One region of the Janthinobacterium sp. BJB304 genome, then DNA from elsewhere that is predicted to be linked to it. Evidence: predicted binding sites of a transcription regulator. Region 1 holds the regulator's gene; each other region holds the start of a gene.
The links. The regulator LexA, encoded in region 1, represses DNA repair genes until DNA is damaged. The targets are predictions, from matches to a motif close to ACTGTATNNNNATACAGT.
Positions count from the first base shown of each region.

Region 2: recA (recombinase RecA) is a predicted target of LexA. The motif match lies at 1,647-1,664, and genes of this name have one in related genera.
Region 3: CSQ95_RS07055 (error-prone DNA polymerase) is a predicted target of LexA. The motif match lies at 2,405-2,422, and genes of this name have one in related genera.

Region 1 covers NZ_PDZN01000011.1:84,590-88,313, forward strand. Annotated here, with positions in the region: gene CSQ95_RS14805 (cystathionine gamma-synthase family protein) at 1-978, shown strand, start outside; gene lexA (transcriptional repressor LexA) at 1,182-1,817, opposite strand; gene CSQ95_RS29140 (hypothetical protein) at 1,850-2,050, shown strand; gene rpsF (30S ribosomal protein S6) at 2,093-2,482, shown strand; gene priB (primosomal replication protein N) at 2,503-2,802, shown strand; gene rpsR (30S ribosomal protein S18) at 2,828-3,118, shown strand; gene rplI (50S ribosomal protein L9) at 3,146-3,601, shown strand.
Region 2 covers NZ_PDZN01000005.1:131,248-134,971, forward strand. Annotated here, with positions in the region: gene CSQ95_RS07785 (sensor histidine kinase) at 1-782, opposite strand, end outside; gene CSQ95_RS07790 (response regulator transcription factor) at 779-1,513, opposite strand; gene recA (recombinase RecA) at 1,768-2,871, shown strand; gene recX (recombination regulator RecX) at 3,075-3,530, shown strand; gene CSQ95_RS07805 (class I SAM-dependent methyltransferase) at 3,686-3,724, shown strand, end outside.
Region 3 covers NZ_PDZN01000004.1:297,494-301,217, forward strand. Annotated here, with positions in the region: gene CSQ95_RS07035 (TonB-dependent siderophore receptor) at 1-452, opposite strand, end outside; gene CSQ95_RS07040 (PhzF family phenazine biosynthesis protein) at 630-1,415, opposite strand; gene CSQ95_RS07045 (DUF6516 family protein) at 1,558-1,923, shown strand; gene CSQ95_RS07050 (transcriptional regulator) at 1,920-2,270, shown strand; gene CSQ95_RS07055 (error-prone DNA polymerase) at 2,436-3,724, shown strand, end outside.

The DNA of each region.
Region 1 (3,724 bases):
ATGGGCGCCATCGGCGCCGTGGTGCAGTCGCTGCTGCGCGCGGGCGACCATGTCGTCTCGTCGGCCTTTTTGTTTGGCAATACCAACAGCCTGTGGCAAACGGTGACGGGGCAGGGCATCGCCGTATCCTTCGTCGACGCCACCGAGGTGGCCAACGTGGCGGCCGCCATCACGCCTGCCACGCGCATCGTGTTCGTGGAAACCATCGCCAATCCGCGCACGCAGATCGCCGACCTGAAAAAAATCGGTGACCTGTGCCGCGAAAAGGGCATCTTGTACATCGTCGACAACACGATGACGACGCCGTATTTGTTCCGCCCGAAAGCCGTGGGCGCGGGCCTCGTGGTCAATGCCTTGACGAAATCCATCGGCGGTCACGGCAATGCGCTGGGCGGCAGCTTGACGGACACGGGCGTGTTCGACTGGACGCAGTATCCGAATATTTTCGAGAATTACAAGAAGGCGGCGCCCGCGCAGTGGGGCATCGCGCAAATCCGCGCCAAGGCCTTGCGCGACTTCGGCGCGTCCCTGGGGCCGGAAGCGGCGCACCATATCGCCGTCGGCGCGGAAACCATGGCCTTGCGCATGGACCGCACCTGCTCGAACGCTTTGGCGCTGGCCGCCATGCTCGCCGCCGACCCGCGCGTGGCGGCCGTGCATTACCCGGGCCTGGCGTCGCACCCGCAGCACGCCTTGGCGAGCGACCTGTTCCGCAGCTACGGTTCCTTGTTCAGCTTTGAGCTGAAGGATGGCATCGATTGCTTCGATTTCCTCAATCGCTTGAACCTGGCTATTCCCGCGAGCAACCTCGGCGACACGCGCACCCTGGTCATTCCCGTCGCCCACACGATCTTCTACGAGATGGGCGCCGAACGGCGCGCCAGCATGGGCATCGCCGAATCGCTGATCCGCGTCTCCGTCGGTATCGAGGATGAGGTGGATCTGCGAGAGGATTTCCGCCAGGCACTCGATGTATAAGTCGCCGGACAAATGAAAGGGCCGCAACAGTCATGCTGTTGCGGCCCTTTGTTTTTCGCCGTTCAATGGTAATGTCTTCGTGCCTTCAGAAACCGTAGCGAGCAAGTCCAATATCGGGTTGAGTAGCGGAGCTGTACATTGGTACAGCGAGCAACGGATGCCCGAGAGTGGGCTGCTCAGTAGGTTTATGAGGGCGCGCTCAATCAGTGCCAGCTGCGCATCAAGCCGACTGCTAAGCCTTCCAGGGCGAATTCATCTTCCGGCGACACGGTGATGACCTTGAAGTCTGGGTTTTCCGGCAGCAATTCGATGACGGAACCCGTCTTCTTGTAGCGCTTGACGGTGACTTCGTCGCCGATGCGGGCCACGACGATCTGGCCATTCTTGGCGCTGTCGACCTTTTTGACGGCCAGTAAATCGCCATCCATGATGCCGGCGTCGCGCATGGACCAGCCGCGCACCTTCAGCAGGAAGTCGGGCTTGGCCGAGAACAGGGCCGGGTCCACGTTGTAGCTCGCTTCCAGGTTTTCCTGGGCCAGGATGGGCGAGCCGGCGGCCACCCTGCCGATCAGGGGCAGCGACATCAGCAGCGCCGCCGGCACTTTCGATGGCGGCGCTTCAGCTGCCGCGCCGATCAGGCGGATGCCGCGTGAGGTGCCGGGCGAAATCTCGATCGCGCCCTTGCGGGCCAGGGCCTGCAAATGCTCCTCCGCCGCATTGGCCGATTTGAAACCCAGTTCATTGGCAATTTCGGCACGGGTGGGAGGGAAGCCCGTGTTTTCAATCGCGTCCTTGATCAGGTTCAGGATTTGTTCTTGTCGTGCTGTCAGCTTGATCATGAGCGGTGGGTGCATACTAAAATGCTGTCTATATGAACAGTCTGTATTTTTGTACAGTATCGCCCACTATGCAAGGGGATTTCCGTGTTTTCGGCGAATTTCGCAAGAAATACTTGTTCCCGGTCGAAAAGCACGGTGGCGCGCGGGCTTTTCGGGCGCTGGCGCAAGCAATGATTGAAACGTTTGCAAAAGGCGGTTATAATCTTCGGCTGACCTTCCCACACCCGTCTTGACGCCGGGGTGGGCGATTATCAATCCGACCTGAAGGAGTTTGCATGCGTCATTATGAAATAGTCTTTATCGTCCATCCGGACCAAAGCGAGCAAGTGCCCGCGATGATCGAACGCTACAAAGCCAGCGTAACCACCCGCGGCGGTTCGGTTCACCGCGTGGAAGATTGGGGCCGCCGTCAAATGGCTTACTCGATCCAAAAGCTGCCTAAAGCACACTACATCTGCCTGAACATCGAATGCGACAACGAGACCCTGGTCGAGTTGGAAACAGCATTCAAATTCAATGATGCCGTGTTGCGTCACCTGACCGTTAAAATGAAGAAAGCTGAAACAGCTCCTTCGCCGATGATGAAATCGGTACAACGCGAAGACGCGGCCAAAAGCCACCGCACCGAAGCACCAGCAGCCGCTCCAGCCGCAGCAGCAGCTTAATTTTTGACCAGGATCGTGCGCTGAACCAGCTACAAGTCACCGCCATCATTGCCGAGCGCGAAATATTGCGCTATACCCCGGCAGGGCTACCGATTGTGAATGCAGTATTGCAACACAGTTCGCAGCAGATGGAAGCAGGGATTGCCCGTTTGACCGAGTTTGATGTTGCCGCGCTAGCCGCTGGCGAAATTTCAGGCCGGTTCAATCAGGCAAGCTTGGGCGGGGTGTATCAGTTCACGGGTTTCCTGGCCAGGAAGAGCCGCAACAGCAAGAGTTTGGTGTTTCACATCATTGATTTTAGTGCAGTCAATTCTGACTAGCGCATTTTAGATACAGGAGCCTGACATGGCATTCGGTAAAAAGTTCGACAAAAATAAGCTCAAGCTTAAAGAAAAACGCAAACAGCAAAACCCTTTGTTCAAACGTAAGAAGTTCTGCCGCTTCACGGCAGCTCACGTTGAGCAAGTCGACTACAAAGACGTCGACACGCTGAAAGACTTCGTCCAGGAAAACGGCAAGATCATGCCAGCACGCCTGACCGGTACCAAAGCGCACTACCAGCGCCAAGTCGACACCGCAATCAAGCGCGCTCGCTTCCTCGCGCTGCTGCCATACACCGATCTGCACCACGCTTAATCGGTCAGATATTCCTGGAGAAGAACTATGCAAATCATTCTGTTAGAAAAAGTTGTAAACGTCGGTAACCTCGGCGAAGTCGTCAAAGTCAAAGACGGTTACGCACGTAACTTCCTGATCCCGCAACGCCTGGCACGTCGTGCTACGGCAACCGCTGTGGCTGAATTCGAAGTCAAGCGCGCCGAACTGGAAAAAGCTGCTGCCGCCAAACTGGCCGCATCGCAAGCCCAGGGCGAAAAACTGAGCGGCCTGACCGTTCAAGTTGCTCAAAAAGCTGGCGTCGATGGCCGTCTGTTCGGTTCCGTCACCAACTTCGACATCGCTGAAGCGCTGACCAAGCAAGGTTTTGCTGTTGAAAAAGCACAAATCCGCATGCCTACCGGCCCGCTGAAGATCGTTGGCGAGCACAACGTTTCGGTTGCTCTGCACACCGACGTGGTCGTGGAAGTTGTTATCGCTGTCGTTCCAGACGCGAACGCGTAATCGTCTGCGGGCCTGGCCCGCAAGCGCTGCCGCACTATGAAAAGCCGGGTTCGCCCGGCTTTTTTGTGGCCTTTTTTTCGCTCATTTTCAGCCCTTTATTTTTGCCGGCACGCCGAAGCGGGT
Region 2 (3,724 bases), on a different contig from region 1:
TTGAGCGAACCGACCAGCGGCGTGATTTCCTCGGGCACCTGGCCCGATTCGATGGGAGATAAATCGTCGGGCGGCCGGGCGCGTATGCGTTCCTGCAATTGCGCCAGCGGCGACAGCCCGCGCGCCAGGGCGAACCAGACTAGGGCCAGGATCACGGGCAGGATGATGAACTGCGGCAAAATCACGCCCTTGATGATTTCATTGGCCAGCTGGGCGCGCTTTTCCAGCGTCTCGGCCACTTGCACCAGCGCGCGGTGCGGTTCATCGTCGTTGCCGGCGGGAATATCGAGATAGCTGAACGCCACGCGCACGGGCGTGCCGTGGATGGTGTCGTTGCGAAACAGCACCATGCCGCTGCGGTATTTGTCGGGGTCCTGCGGCGGCGGCAAGTCGCGGTCGCCGTCGAGGTATTCGCCGCGCGGACCCACCACCAGGTAATACAGGGTGTCGACGTCGTCGCCGCGCAGGAAGTCGCGGCCCTTGTTATTGCTGTTCTTGTCCGGCACGCGGCGCAGCAGCGCGCCGTCGGCCTGCTTGACCTGTTGCGTCAGCACGGTGACGCTGTCTTCCAGCGCATGGTCGAACGGCTGATTGGCGATGCCCTTGGCCACCAGATAGGTGATGGCGATGCTCATCGGCCACAGCAGCAGCAAGGGCGCCAGCATCCAGTCGAGGATTTCGCCGAACAACGAATGCTCGATGGTGTCGTCCTGCTCCGTCGTGGGCGGCTCGAACCAGTCGTCGTCGTCCGGCTCGTCCGCTGGCGCCTCGCGCGCCTTCACTTGCTGGCGGACCCGCTGGCCGGGGCTGCCGACTCGCCCGCTTCGGCGTTCAGGCGCACCGCTTCCGAGTATTTTTCCAGGCAATAGCCGAGGCCGCGCACGGTGGCGATGCGCACGCCGCCCACCTCGATCTTCTTGCGCAGGCGGTGCACATACACTTCGATGGCGTTGTTCGACACTTCCTCGCCCCATTCGCACAGGTGGTCGACCAGCTGCTCTTTCGAGACGAGGCGGCCGGTGCGGCCCAGCAGTATTTCCAGCAAGCCCAGTTCGCGCGCCGACAGGTCGAGCATCTGGTCGTTGATGTAGGCGCTGCGCCCCACCTGGTCGTAGCTGAGGGGACCATGCTTGATGATGGTGGCGCCGCCGCCGGCGCCGCGGCGCGTCAGGGCGCGCACTCTTGCCTCCAGTTCCGACAGGGCGAACGGCTTGGCCATATAATCATCGGCACCGAGGTCGAGGCCATTCACGCGTTGTTCGATGGAATCGGCGGCCGTCAGGATCAGCACGGGCAGCAGCGAGGCGCGCGCGCGCAGGCGGCGCAGCACTTCCAGGCCGGACATCTTCGGCAGGCCCAGGTCGAGGATCAGCAAGTCGAATTCCTGGGTGGACAGGGCCGTATCGGCTTCCTGCCCATTTTTGACGCAGTCGATGGCATAGCCCGACTGGCGCAGCGAACGGGTCAGGCCATCGGCCAGTACGCTGTCATCTTCGGCAAGTAAAATACGCATGGTGAGACTTCCTCGGCTTGCGGCATAGAAGCTTGTATTGTGTTTCATTTCCCGCAAGGTGGCGAGTTTTTGTGAAAAACCAGGCTTGTATTGATCTGTTTCAAAACAAATCCACGTTCCGCTTGCATTGATCACTGTTTTTTTATACAGTACTGTCTGTGTAAAGAATTTAACCCACTGGCGCTATCGCAGGCTGCACGGTTCACGTAGATGCGTCACGTGAATCCGCAACTGTAGAACGGCTGAAAGAACATATGGACGATAAAAAAGCTGTAGTACCCGCATCGGAAAAAGCCAAGGCGCTCGCCGCCGCACTGGCGCAGATCGAGAAGCAGTTTGGCAAAGGTTCGGTCATGCGCATGGATGCCAGCGCACCGATCGAAGAAGTGCAAGTCGTGTCGACCGGTTCGCTCGGCCTCGATATCGCGCTGGGCGTGGGCGGCTTGCCGCGCGGCCGCGTGGTGGAAATCTACGGTCCGGAATCGTCGGGTAAAACCACGCTGACCCTGCAAACCATCGCCGAAATGCAAAAACTGGGCGGCACTTGCGCCTTTATCGATGCCGAGCACGCGCTCGACGTCGGTTACGCGCAAAAGCTGGGCGTGAACCTGCATGAATTGCTGATCTCGCAACCTGACACGGGCGAGCAGGCACTGGAAATCTGCGACGCCCTCGTGCGTTCGGGCAGCGTCGACCTCGTCGTCATCGACTCCGTGGCCGCACTGACGCCACGCGCCGAGATCGAAGGCGACATGGGCGATTCCCTGCCAGGTTTGCAAGCGCGCCTGATGTCGCAAGCGCTGCGCAAGCTGACCGGCTCCATCAACCGCACGAATACCCTGGTTATCTTCATCAACCAGATCCGCATGAAGATCGGCGTGATGTTCGGCAGCCCGGAAACGACCACGGGCGGCAATGCGCTGAAATTCTACGCCTCCGTGCGCCTGGACATCCGCCGCACCGGCTCGATTAAGTCCGGCGATGAAGTGATCGGCAACGAAACCAAGGTCAAGGTCGTCAAGAACAAGATCGCGCCGCCGTTCAAGGAAGCGCACTTCGACATCTTGTACGGCGCCGGTACCTCGCGCGAAGGCGAAATCCTGGACCTGGGCTCGGATGCCAAGATCGTGGAAAAATCCGGTTCGTGGTACAGCTACAATGGCGAACGCATCGGCCAGGGCAAGGATAACGCCCGTGCCTTCCTGCAAGAGCGTCCGGCGCTGGCCCGCGAAATCGAAAACAAGGTCCGCGCTTCGCTGGGCGTGCGCGAACTGCCGCCGCTGGCCGCTGAAAAGCCGGAAAAAGCGGATAAGGCCGCCGACAAGGCTGCCAAGGCTGCGGAAGCCAAGGCAGAGTAGGTCTGATTAGCGCGGCAAAGCCGCGCGTAATCCGACAGCACCACAGACGTCAACAATGTTGTCGGATTACGGCCCAAGGGGCCTAATCCGACCTACGCATGGCTTGCTGCAAGGTGTGACCATGATCGCCGTCCCGCGCTGTTGCGCCGGGCGGCGATTGTGTTTGGGTGATGTGATCGTGGAATGAAAGACAAGGTGGGTGTATGGCCGCAGTACAACTAAGCCTGAAGGGCAGGGCGCTACGCTTTCTGTCGATGCGCGAACACAGCCGCATGGAATTGCGACGCAAGCTGCAGCGCCATGCGCAGGAAGGCGACGACGTGGAAGCCTTGCTCGACAGCCTGGAGCAAGCCAACTGGCTGTCGCAGGAGCGCTTTTCCGAGTCGCTGATCCACCGCCGTTCGGCCCGCTTTGGCAACAGCCGCATCATGGCGGAGCTGCAAAGCCATGGCATCGGGGGAGAAGCGTTGCAGGAACTCAAGGCGGGCCTGGCCGAAGGGGAAGTTGCGCGCGCCTGCGAGGTGTGGCGCCGCAAGTTTGGTCAGGTGGCGCAGGATGCAGAGCAGCGCAACAAGCAGATGCGTTTTTTGATGCAGCGCGGTTTTTCGCAGCGCGCCGTGCAGGTGGCCTTGAAGGGACTGGATCCCGACGAGGAATAGCTCATCCAGGGCTGCCCGGCCGCCACGCCGTGCCGCCAAGAACTGCGCTTTCAAACGTCGTCTGATTCCAGTATGGTGACGCCGCGCGATCGGGTATGCTGGCGCTCGAACGCTGTGCGATGCGCGCAGCACCACTGATCGTGACAGGATGCAAGATGAGCAACTGGAATGCCGGCTATGTGGCCGAAATCGCC
Region 3 (3,724 bases), on a different contig from region 1:
GCATTCATGTCCGTGCCCGTGTTGCCGCGGTTGCGCGCACCGAACAGGTTGACCAGGGCCGTCGTGTGGCGCCGCTTGCCATTCACCAGCACCAGGGTCTGGTCGGAGCCGAGGCCGCGCAGGGCGGCCGAATCGATCAGGTCGGCCCCGTCGGCGCCCGTCTGGCGAGTGGAGTTGAACGAGGGCGAAATGTATTGCAGCGATTGCGCCAGATCAAACTGGCCGCCTTGCTCGGCCACCCGGGAAATGGGGATGATATCGACGGGCACCATGGTATCGGTGGCGGAGCTGGCGACCCGGCGCGAGCCGACCACACTGACCGTTTGCACGGGACCGTCCGTGGCGGCCGCTTCCGTGCTCTGGGCCATGGCGGCGGGACTGACGGCGGCCAGGGCGGCGCTGCCGTACAGGCTGATGAGGATGGCTTTACGCAAGGTGGTGAGGGTCGGCACGCAGTATCTCCAAGTGGCTGATGAGCAAGATTCGTGACTTGATTCTAGTGCCATCATTTCAGCATTCACCAGCGATACTTTGTTTTGTTATTACAAATTTGCTGTAACTGTTGTTTCCTGGTTGATTCTCTTTTGGCCGCTGCCGGGCTTGCCTTGTACTGGTGCGTGATGCCCCGTTCAGGTGCTGCGTTGCACCATGCCGCCCACCCAGATTGCCTGCGTGCTGTATTGCACCTCGATCAGACACGGCTGCTGCGTCACGTAGCCCTGATGCAGGCGCAGCGACTGTTGTCGGTGCGCTGACAGCGCGCCCGCCGCCACGCCCGTGGCGCTGTCTTCCAGCGCCGGATCGCGGTGGTTGAAGTTGCGCCCTTCATATTCATGCTCGCCCGTGCGGCAATACGCATAGCAGCCGCTGACCTGATGCAGGGCGCTCCAGTCGGCGATCAGTTCCAGGTTCGGCCGCAGTGCGCGGAGGGTGGTGCGGTCGGCCACTTCCAGCAGCAGCTTCGGGCTGCCGACGGACGCGATCACGGGCGGCGACAGCAAGTGCATGTGCTGGCCCATCAGTTCCGACGGCACATATTTTTCCAGCATGACGACCGGTGCCGGCTGCGGCGCCAGGCCGATGAAGAATCCTTCCGCGCGGCGCGCCAGTTGCAAGGCTTGCCCGCGCATGGCCGTGCTCACCGTCAAGGTTGCCGGGGCGCCGGGCGCCGTCAGCAGCACATGCGCGGCGGCCAGGGTAGCGTGCAGGCACAGGGGGCTGCGCGTGTGCGGATAAAAATAGTCGAGCACGATGGCACCGTCCGCCTGCCGGTCGAGGAAGACGCAGGCGCTGACCTGGCGTTCGCGCGCGAAGGTCTGGCGCGCCGTTTCGCTGCTGCCGTCGTTTTCCACGACCAGCGCCGCATTGCCGCCACCGGGTGCGGCGCCGAAACATTTTAATAAGTGAATGATCATGGCGGTCGATGGGCAAGATAAAACATCAGCATAAACGAAAATAAGTGCAAAGCTCCGCGATGTCTTGGCTGGATGGAGTCAAAGGCTGCGCCTATTGACGCTTTCGTGGAAGTGACATATCAGCAGATGATATACTTCCCGCATGAGGACCGATCCTGCCATTGACACATTGCTGGACCTGGATGGTTCCATCCTCGACCAGGATGGCGGTTATTGGATCAAGATAGAAGCCAGGCGGACGGAAGTGTCGGATGAGATTCCTCACGGCATACGCTACTCGCTGACGCTGCACGAACCGTATGGCAAACGCATCCTCGGTTACGACAATGCGCACATGGTAAAGCCGCCAAAGAAATTCAAATATGCGGGACGTATCGTGGCATTCGACCATAAACACCGGCATCCGTCAGATCAGGGAGTGCCATACGAATTCAAGGATGCGCAGCATCTCATCAATGATTTCTTTGCTGACGTGGACCGCATTTTGCTGGAGATAAAAAAGCAATGAAACCGATTTTTATTGGCATCATGCCGCAAGAGAAAATCCGCGAACGCGTGCTCGCCATCGCTCGCGGCATATATAAACCGAAGGCGGATGAGCCCAAGGTCTGGTTCACTTCGATCAAATCGCTGGCGGAAGTCCTGAGCGACGAAAACCGGGCGTTGTTGCACGTGATTCTGGAAACGCAACCGGAATCCATCTCGGCCTTGGCTGAAACAACGGGTCGTAAACCGAGCAACCTGTCGCGCACATTGAAAACAATGTCCAATTACGGCATCGTGGAATTGAAACGGGAGCGCAATCAAGTTCGCCCCGTAGCCACAGCGACGGAGTTTCGCATAGTTGCTAACTGATTTGCCGGACTATCAATGTGGCCTGTCATGCGACAGGCCAAAGCCTAGCGCGGGCCGGCAGACGCTCCGTGCGCCCATCAAAATGAACACTATCCGGCTGAAACCGGCTACTTGACTCAGGATGAGTATATTATACTGTGTTTATATACAGTATTGAGGTAGATCATGTGGGGCGCCGTCTTACCCGAGTATGCTGAGTTGTACTGCCTGAGCAATTTCAGCTTCCTGCATGGCGCCTCGCATGCGGAAGAGCTGGTGGCGCGCGCAGTGCAGCTTGGTTACAAGGCGCTGGCCATCACGGACGAGTGTTCGCTGGCCGGCGTCGTGCGCGCCCATGCGGTGGCCAAACGGGCCGGTTTTCCCCTGATTATCGGCGCGCATTTTCATTTGACGCAGGCCGACGGCAGTCCGGGGCCGTCCCTGCTGGCCCTGGTGCGCGATATCGATGGTTACGGCAATCTGTCGGAACTGATCACCATGGCGCGCACGCGGGCGGCCAAGGGGCGCTATCTGCTGACGTCCGATGATTTCACCGCGCCTGCGGCGGAGTTTGCCCATTTGCGGGGCTTGCCCGGCTGTCTGATGATCTTGCTGCCCGGCTATGCGGTCGAGGCGGAAACCGTGCGCGCGCAGGGAGAGTGGATGGTATCCACCTTTGGCCGCGAGCGCAGCTGGATCGGCCTGAACCTGCTGCAGCGGGCGCAGGATGACGCCCATCGCAGCGCCGTGCAGGAGGCGGCGCAGGCGCTGGGCTTGCCCGTGGCGGCCGTCGGCCATGTGTGCATGCACGTGCGGTCGCGCAAGCCCCTGCTCGACACGCTGTGCGCAATTCGCTTGGGCAAACCCGTGGGCGAGTGCGGCTATGCGCTGGCGCAAAATGCGGAACAGCATCTGCGCGCGCGCTTGCGCCTGGCCAATGTGTATCCGCCGCAAGCGTTGGCGGAAACCGTGCGCATCGCCAAACTGTGCACATTTTCCCTCGACAGCTTGCGCTATGACTATCCCGACGAGTTGGTGCCGCACGGCCACACGCCGGCGACGTATCTGCGCGAGGAAACGTATGCGGGCGCGCGCCTGCGCTTTCCGCTCGGTATCCCGGCGAACGTGCAGGAACAGATCGAGCAGGAGCTGGAGCTGATCCGGGATCTTTCCTACGAAGCGTATTTTTTGACCGTCTACGACATCGTGCGCTTTGCGCGCTCGCAAAACATCCTGTGCCAGGGCCGGGGTTCGGCCGCTAATTCGGCCGTCTGCTATTGCCTGCACATCACGGAAGTGGACCCGGCGCGCGGCAATTGCCTGGTCGGGCGCTTCATGTCGCGCGAGCGCAACGAGCCGCCCGACATCGACGTCGATTTCGAGCACCAGCGGCGCGAAGAGGTGATTCAATATATCTACGGAAAATATGGGCGCGAACGGGCCGCGCTGGCCGCCGTGGTGATCAGCTACCGGCC